Regions from separate parts of the Neobacillus sp. 19 genome, predicted to be linked through region 1. Evidence: riboswitches for the same ligand, from Rfam matches in the RefSeq annotation. Region 1 holds a riboswitch; the other holds the start of a gene.
What was found. Region 1 has a riboswitch for FMN ahead of ACO1D1_RS16250 (ECF transporter S component). Riboswitches for the same ligand answer to the same signal wherever they lie in the genome.

Region 1 (4,433 bases):
ACTTTGCCAGCACTAATCTTATTTGAAAATAAGTCGCTGATTCCAATTGGTCCTTAATCAGTTTTAGCTGCCTGGTACCATTCTGCCGGGATATTTCTAAAATCTTTATTTGTAACGCGTTGTCAACATAGGAATCTATTGAGAAATGATCAACATTTAAGGCAAATTCTACAAGATGATCTTCAATCGTACTTAATTTCAACTGTCTGAACTCAGCAATCTTGTCAGGGGATAAGCCTTGGCTTAATAAATTCCATGTTCGTCTAGATGAAAGAGTTAATTCATCCCGCTGATGAAAATCTTGGATAAGAAGTGTTAACACACGAAAGCGCTTAGGATTTTGCTGAATCGTTTGTATCAAATAATGAAGTGTATGAATAAAACCAATATGGTAATTATGAATGTCACTATTTAACCTTTTCATCAGTTGATGTGGAGTTAGACCAATTTGCTGAAAACCAGTTAATCGAAATACCAGATTAGAGGGATCGATATCCTTCGTATCATTAAGGCATTCTCTCAACTCGGAGTATACAATCCTGCCTAACTCTTTCTTTGACACTCTGAGTTGCTTTAAGGAAGATTTCATCCAGCGATGAACATCTTTGTTTTTCTGTATGGGGAGATACCCTGACTCCCCATACACAAGATTTGACGTAACCTGAATAAATAGAGCCAGTCTTTCCCAAAACACTGAAGTAAATGAGTGATAGCTCCACCCATCTATATAGGATGGCAATGGATTCTTTTCTAAAAACAATTTGCCAGAATGCGTTAGAAGATAATGCTGCTCCCCCGAACGGTGAATCCATTGGTTTCTGAACATCGAATCGATTATTTCATCGAAGGATTCCCTTGTTAATGTTTCGTAAATCCCAAAAAATCTCTTCAAAGAAAATAAATGAGCATCCTGAAGCGTTTGTGATGACTTTTTTCCATTCAAAAGGTGATAGACAGAGTAAATTGTCCGGTCACTATTTAGCTGTTGTAAACAATAAAGAATGATGGCTTCAACTTGCAGCATTTTGCTACACCACTTTTTCTACATTATATCGACAAATTCTCCGATTTTTCTTATTTTATTTTACCATGAAATGAAGGGACTTGTTATTCTAAAATGTATAAGTTTGTGAAATTGAATTTAATGCTCCCATGTTTAATTAGTATTTTTCTATTGAAAAGTTGTTGATACAGATTTACAATAGATATGAGTAATGCGTTTCCATTTTTTCTTGGGAAACATGTTAAACTAATTATTGTTATTTAACTGGGAGGTTTTTTTTCATGGCAAAGTACACGATTGTTGATAAGGAAACTTGCATCGCATGTGGTGCATGTGGCGCAGCAGCACCAGATATTTATGATTACGATGATGAAGGCATTGCATATGTAACTCTTGACGATAACGAAGGAATCGTTGAAATTCCGGATGTTTTAATCGATGACATGATGGATGCATTTGAAGGATGCCCAACGGATTCAATTAAAGTTGCAGACGAAGCATTCGATGGTAACCCAACAAAATTCGAATAATCTTTTTACCCATGTAATATTCTTAAGCTACTAATCCCCGTCTTTTCAGACGGGGTTTTTACTTTATAAAATAAAAAGTAGCAGGGATAAAGAAATTCCCTGCTGCTTTTTTATGCACTTTTTACAGTTGTTGATAATTTTTTAATCCATGCCTGCAACCGAATAAACAACAGCATAAAGATAACAGACATCATGATACCTTTTAGAATATTAAAAGGCAGGATTGCCGGTACCACTAAATTACGCATATCTGGAAAACCCATGAGAACTGTGTAGGCTGGTAATATGAAGAAATAATTTAAAATGCTCATTACAACGCCCATTATTACGGTCCCAGCGATTAATCCAAGGGTCATTCCCTTTTTAGTCCTGAGTTTGTTATAAACAAAATAAGTTGGCAGGATAAAGACAATTCCTGCTAGGAAATTGGCAATATGGCCTACAGGAATACCGGTTTGGCTTCCTGTCGCTATATAATTTAGAATATTCTTAAATAACTCTACTAATATTCCTGCTATCGGCCCGAAAATTAAAGCGGCAATCAATGCAGGAATGTCACTGAAATCGACAAACAAAAAATTAGGGAATAGCGGCAGCGGGAAATTTAAAAGCATTAATAGGTAGGCTATACTGCTCAACATCCCAATTGACACATACGCTTTTACCGATATTTTCTTCGTTTTCTTCATTTCTTTCATCTTCCTCTCTCCTTTTTTGATCCATCGCATAAGGAAGAGAGGTTCAGCCAAAAGACGGCCCAAGTATATAAAAATCCCTCAAGACAAATCGCTTGAGGGATTTTACAAAGGCACGCTTAATAAACGTTCGATAAATCAACATTTTTTGAACGTCTGCAGAACCTCCATCTTCTCCCATCCAGACTATACTGTCGGCTTTGGAATCGCACCAAATCCTGCCTTATAAAGGCTCGCGGGCTCATGGAGCATTGCTCCAAATACCGCCGATCGGGAATTTCACCCTGCCCCGAAGATAGATCGATATTAAATTACAACTTTATTATACTAAAGAAATTCTTATTTGTTAAGTATAAGGTTTCCTATGTTCTTTAATTGTCACTTTTCTAAAAGTAAAAAAATTCCCGCTGACAAATGCCAACGGGTTTCTAGGATATTATTGAACAATTAACGTTTGATTTGGCTTAATGAGATCAGTTGTCAGATTGTTTATTTGTTTAATTCTTTCTACAGAAGTATTTTGTTTTCGAGCAATAGCGGATAGAGTATCCCCTTGTTTAACAGTATATTTTACAGTGTTAATTTGCGATGTACCGCCATCCATATGCGGCAGGCTGTTTGCTGCTAAGACATGATTTCCAATACTTGCAATGCCTCCTTGGACGAATTCACCGACATCTGCCTTACCCAAAATCTTTTCTGGGTTCAATGCATATTTCTTATCATATCTCCATTCTAATTGATGAGTTTCAAAATGAAGATGGGTTCCGGTAGCTTGTCCAGTCCTTCCCATTTTTCCGATTACATCACCTTGTTTAACCGTTTGGCCAACTGACACTATCCGTCTGTTTAAGTGAGCATAAACCGTTACAAAATTACTGGGATGTTTAATAAAAATCACATTACCATATGTATTAGAATAGTAGGACTTGACAACCGTTCCATCATCAACAGCCAGCACTGATGCGTCCAATTTTCCAGCAATATCGATTCCTTTATGTTTTCCTTGCCTTGTTCCATATGTATCGGAAATGACACCGTCTGCCGGCCAAATCCATTGTTCATACATTCTCTTAGATTCTTGAACACCCGCTGCCTCCGAATGTTTACCTCCTAAAAATAATAAGCTTACACAGAGCGCCATAATAATGGCAATTAAAAATCTTTTAATATAATCACGCATTCTTTTTATATCCTCCTTAATATATCTTGTCCTCTCCTCCACACCATATGTGCATTGGTTCACGTTTAGACCACAATGCACAACTGAGAAGAGACCTAAGCATAGTTGTTATAATTTGGAGACCTTTGCTATTTTATTCATAAAAAAAAATCAACCAGGTTGGTTGATTTAAAGAATCAATCTATATTCTGCAAATTTGGCGCTAATGGAACCTTCTGCTCTAATGATAAATCAAATGGACCGATATGTGGGAGCACAGAATCCTTAACTACTACTTTTTCAAGTCCAAATTCCTTTGCTGTCATTAGTAATGACTCAAAAGAAGTTGTTGTCTGCTGGTTGTCTTGCAGACTAGTATTTCCCTTTAATGATACATATAATGTTTTATCAATGACAGACACATCGTGTAATGGGAGCAGGGGCTTTAGTGAACTCTTTAATCCCAATTGCGGCTGATCTGACTTCATTGCTTCAATCGCCTGATTAATATCGTTAAATGTTTCTTTAGTGGTTGTTAAATATGGAATTTCACTACCTTCAGGATAATAAAATAAAAAAGCATGTTTTGTTTCTTGAACAACATCTAATTCGTTCATCGACCCATAATTCCCAAGTTCGATTCCCGGTACACCATTGGTAGAAAATTTAATTTTCTTAATACTGCTGCTATTAGAGGCTATGTCCTTTTTTAATATATTTAAAAAATTGGTTTCGGTGGCAGCCCCTTGTCCATACTGATGGTCGGCCGGAACATCAACCAAGACAGTGTTTGTTTTTTCATCTAGCACCATCGTCACCTTTAAGGGATAGAAGTCTGATAACCCCCATTCCGCTTCTTTTAAATTTTCCATGTTCTTGGTATATACAGTAAGCCAAGATTGCTCCTCGGTATCATTGATAATTGTGGAAACTGGTATAAGTATTTGCGCTTGCGGATCCGGAATCCAGTAGGTAAATACCTTACCGCTTTCTACATCGGCATCATAAACAGCCGTTTTTATGCTTCCGCCTTTCGCTAACTC
Region 2 (4,433 bases), on a different contig from region 1:
ATTATGCCATTCGAAGATGCTGAAACGTATCGTTTTGATCCATTTGATGTCACAAAGGTCTGGTCGCATAAGGATTACCCATTAATCGAGATAGGCCGAATGGTGCTTAACCGCAACCCTGAAAACTATTTTGCTGAGGTCGAGCAGGCAACCTTCTCACCTGGTACAATGGTACCTGGGGTCGAAGCATCACCGGATAAGATGCTTCAAGGTCGTATTTTTGCTTATGCCGATGCCCACCGTTACCGTGTAGGCACGAATCATAACCAGCTCCCGATTAACCGTCCAAAGGTTGAAGTGAATAATTATCAACGTGACGGCGCGATGCGTTCTGACAATAATGGCGGCGGTTCGGTTTACTATGAACCAAACAGCTTTGGCGGTCCGAAAGAAGCACCTGAACATAAACAAACTGCCTTTCAGGTTACAGGTGTTGCAGAGCAGGTTTCATATGACCAACACGATCATTACACACAAGCGGGCGACCTATACCGTCTAATGACAGAGGAAGAAAGGTCTCGATTGGTAGAGACAATCGTTGGAGCAATGAAGCCGGTTGAACGGGAGGATATTAAGCTGCGTCAAATTCAGCATTTCTACAAAGCAGACCCGGAATATGGCGAGCGAGTAGCCAAAGGTTTGAATTTGGCATTGCCACAAAAAGTGAAATAAGATTGTTTACGGCCGTTTGAGAATATCAAACGGTCTATTGGTTTTTCTTAAATTTGTAATAAATTTACAATTAATTGGAAAAAATACAGGTAAGAAGGATGTGAAGGAGCCTGCAAGTGAGTCTGAATGTTGTCTACGGCGCGGTTTTTATCATTTTAGCAATAAAATGGGGGGATTGGAAAAATTGGAAAGCCTATTATCCAACTTTCTTATTCTTAATGGTAGGGGATCTTGTTTATCAATTTATGTTTTTTAAGCACAGTATGTGGGAGTATGTTCCAATTGGCAGTGATACAAAATGGGCTAAACATACTCATATTGCCATCCTGATTATGTTAATTAAATATCCTGTTACAATTAGCATTTTTCTTGGGCATATGCCGAAGGACATGTGGAAAAAAATCCTGCATATTTTCTTTTGGACGATGATCTATACAATAAATGAATTTTCTGATTTAAAATTAGGGGCATTGGTCCATAAACATGGATGGAATTTGGGCTGATCCGCTTTATTTAGTTTTGTTATGTTTTCTGTACTGGCTGTCCATTATAAGTATCCGCTGCTGGCTTGGGTTTTTTCCGCTATTTTTGCAACCTTCTTATGGAATGTCTTTGATGTGCAGCAAAGTATTTTAAAATAACGTAAGATAGGTATACTAAACGTAAGATTGCCTTTTTTTTACAGTATAAAACTATTGAAGAATAAAAATTTAGTCGAATTTTATTAGCAGGAATTTAAGGGATATTATTAGAATAATAGAAATATGATTGTATTAAAGGGGGGATTTGCTTGGGTATCCAAGTGATAAAAAGAGAAGAAACAAAAGTGGTCGGTATTTCGTGGAACGGTACATACTCGGAAATGAGCACGATTCCAGAGCTTTTTACTAAAATGAGGGAACGTCTGAATGAGGTTTCACATCAGACGAGGGAACCTTTCTTAATCGCTCCATTTCATAGCAGGGAAACAGAATTCACGTATTACGTAACAAAGCCTGTTGAAAAACTTGACGAGATCCCGGAAGGTATGATTGGTTTTACGATTCCTGGTAAAAACTATGTTAACACGGTTCATAAAGGCAGTCTTGAGAATGTGTTGGAAACGTACAACCGATTGTTTGCCTGGATGGAGGAGTATGGTTATGAACGGGATCATTATGCATTATGTTTGGAAATTTTTAAGGAAGAGCATAAACTGCAAAATGGCTTAGACGATCTTCATTTTGAAATTTATGTACCTGTTAAAACCTATAAATAATAGGAATAGGTAATATGAAATGTGAACAAAATCAAATAAATGCAGTTTTCTTTACTGTTAAGAAGAATTGTACTAAGATGTAATCATATATTTAATAATTTCCTTCGGGGTCAGGTGAAATTCCTAACCGGCGGTGATGAAGCTTTTGCTTCTTAGTCCGTGACCCGTTTAACATGTATGGTAAACGGTGGATCTGGTGAAACTCCAGGGCCGACAGTTAAAGTCTGGATGGGAGAAGGAATACAAGGATTAAGGGTAGGGCGAAAAATATCTATCTTTAAGCCTCTATTTCCTATTGCCATTTTTTAAGACCCTAAAGAGACGATTTCTTTAGGGTCTTTATTATTCCTTTTTAAAGGAGAGAAAAAACTATTATGTTTACCGGGATCATTGAAGAAATTGGCGTGCTCTCGAATATCCAGCGGACTGGGGCATCGTTTGTTCTCACCATTGAAGCGAAAAAGATTCTTAAAGATGTTCATCTAGGAGACAGTATTGCCGTTAATGGGGTTTGCCTGACGGTTACTTCTTTTTCGGCTAAGCACTTCACTGTTGATGTGATGCCTGAAACCGTTAAAGCATCCAGTTTGCAAACTGTTAAACGGGGGTCACAGGTTAATTTAGAAAGAGCGATGGCAGCTGGCGGGAGATTTGGCGGTCACTTTGTTTCAGGACATATTGATGGAACAGGAATCATTAAACGGAAACAGGCATTGGAAAATGCGGTTTATTACGAAATTGAGGCGGTTCCTGAAATTTTACGATATGTCATTTTGAAGGGATCCGTTACGGTAGATGGGACAAGCCTGACTGTTTTCGAAGTAACAGAGAATAGCTTTACTATCTCTTTAATCCCACACACCATGTCGGAAACGATATTGGGGAAAAAGGGTTCAGGGGATATCGTTAACTTGGAATGCGATATGATTGGAAAATATGTAGGTCATTTTATCAACAACCTTACAGGTGAATCGCAGCAAAAAAGAAAATCTGGAATAACGGAAAAATTTTTAGAAGACAATGGATTTTATTAATGCGGGTTACTGGCAAATAAACCAATAAAAAGGAGTGATAGCGGTGTTTGATACCATTGATGATGCCTTGAATGATTTAAAGGATGGTAAGGTGGTTATTGTTTGCGATGACGAGGATCGCGAAAATGAAGGGGATTTTATCGCTCTAGCTGAAAAGACTACCCCGGAAGTGATTAATTTAATGGTGACACATGGCAGAGGACTAGTATGTGTTCCGATTGAAGAAGAATTAGCGCAAAAGTTAGATTTAATGCCGATGGTTTCGAATAACACGGATTCTCATGGGACAGCGTTTACCGTCACGATTGACCATAAATTTTCAACCACAGGGATTTCTGCATTTGAACGGTCAGCAACGATTTTAAGTTTACTGGATCCGGAGTCAAAAGCGGCAGATTTCAAACGGCCCGGACATGTATTTCCGCTCGTTGCCAAAAAGGGCGGGGTCCTAAGAAGAACAGGGCATACAGAAGCCGCTGTGGACCTTGCCAGATTATGCGATGCCAAACCGGCCGGTGTTATTTGTGAAATTATGAATGAGGACGGAACAATGGCACGGGTCCCACAGCTGCGAAAAATTGCCGACGAACTCAACATTAAAATGATTACCATTAAAGACTTGATTGAATATCGGAACAAAACAGAAAACCTGATTAAACGTGAAGTAGAAATCGATTTACCTACAGAATTCGGCACGTTTAAGGCGGTCGGATATTCGAACCTAGTTGATGGGAAAGAGCATGTGGCATTAGTAAAGGGGAAGATTAATCCTGAAACTCCAGTCTTAGTCAGAGTTCACTCAGAATGTCTGACTGGTGATGTATTCGGATCATACCGATGTGATTGCGGACCACAGCTGCATGCCGCATTAAATCAAATCAATCAAGCCGAAAATGGAGTTCTGTTATATATGCGCCAGGAAGGACGCGGCATTGGGCTGCTCAATAAATTAAGGGCATATAAACTGCAAGAAGAAGGCTACGATACCGTTGAAGCCAATGAAAAACTTGGCTTTGGCGCTGATTTAAGAGAATATGGCATCGGTGCACAAATTTTGAAGGACTTAGGGATTAAAAAAATGATGTTATTAACAAATAATCCCAGAAAAATAAAAGGCTTAAAAGGGTATGATCTGGAGGTAGTCGAACGGGTGCCTCTGCAAATGGAAATGCGTAAGGAAAATGCCAATTATTTAAAAACGAAACACGACAAACTAGGGCATTTGTTACAATATTAGAAAATGAACACGCAAAATTAAGCGGATGGAGTGATCAACATGGGAAATATTTTTGAAGGAAATTTAGTTGGCACAGGATTAAAAGTTGGAATTGTTGTTGGCAGGTTTAACGAATTTATTACCAGTAAGTTATTGGGCGGTGCACAGGATGCTCTTAAAAGACATGGCGTAAATGACGCCGACGTGGATATCGCCTGGGTACCGGGTGCGTTCGAAATACCGCTAATCGCGC

Region 2: it holds a riboswitch for FMN, as region 1 does, so the genes downstream of both, ribE (riboflavin synthase) here and ACO1D1_RS16250 (ECF transporter S component) in region 1, are expected to answer to the same signal.

Annotation. Positions count from the first base shown of each region.
Region 1 covers NZ_JBMPZU010000052.1:32,044-36,476, forward strand. Annotated here, with positions in the region: gene ACO1D1_RS16240 (helix-turn-helix domain-containing protein) at 1-1,024, opposite strand, end outside; gene ACO1D1_RS16245 (ferredoxin) at 1,285-1,533, shown strand; gene ACO1D1_RS16250 (ECF transporter S component) at 1,644-2,231, opposite strand; FMN riboswitch at 2,394-2,529, opposite strand; gene ACO1D1_RS16255 (peptidoglycan DD-metalloendopeptidase family protein) at 2,665-3,411, opposite strand; gene ACO1D1_RS16260 (hypothetical protein) at 3,588-4,433, opposite strand, start outside.
Region 2 covers NZ_JBMPZU010000030.1:21,652-26,084, reverse strand. Annotated here, with positions in the region: gene katA (catalase KatA) at 1-672, shown strand, start outside; gene ACO1D1_RS07580 (CBO0543 family protein) at 789-1,175, shown strand; gene ACO1D1_RS07575 (GyrI-like domain-containing protein) at 1,463-1,930, shown strand; FMN riboswitch at 2,027-2,174, shown strand; gene ribE (riboflavin synthase) at 2,305-2,964, shown strand; gene ACO1D1_RS07565 (bifunctional 3,4-dihydroxy-2-butanone-4-phosphate synthase/GTP cyclohydrolase II) at 3,008-4,201, shown strand; gene ribE (6,7-dimethyl-8-ribityllumazine synthase) at 4,241-4,433, shown strand, end outside.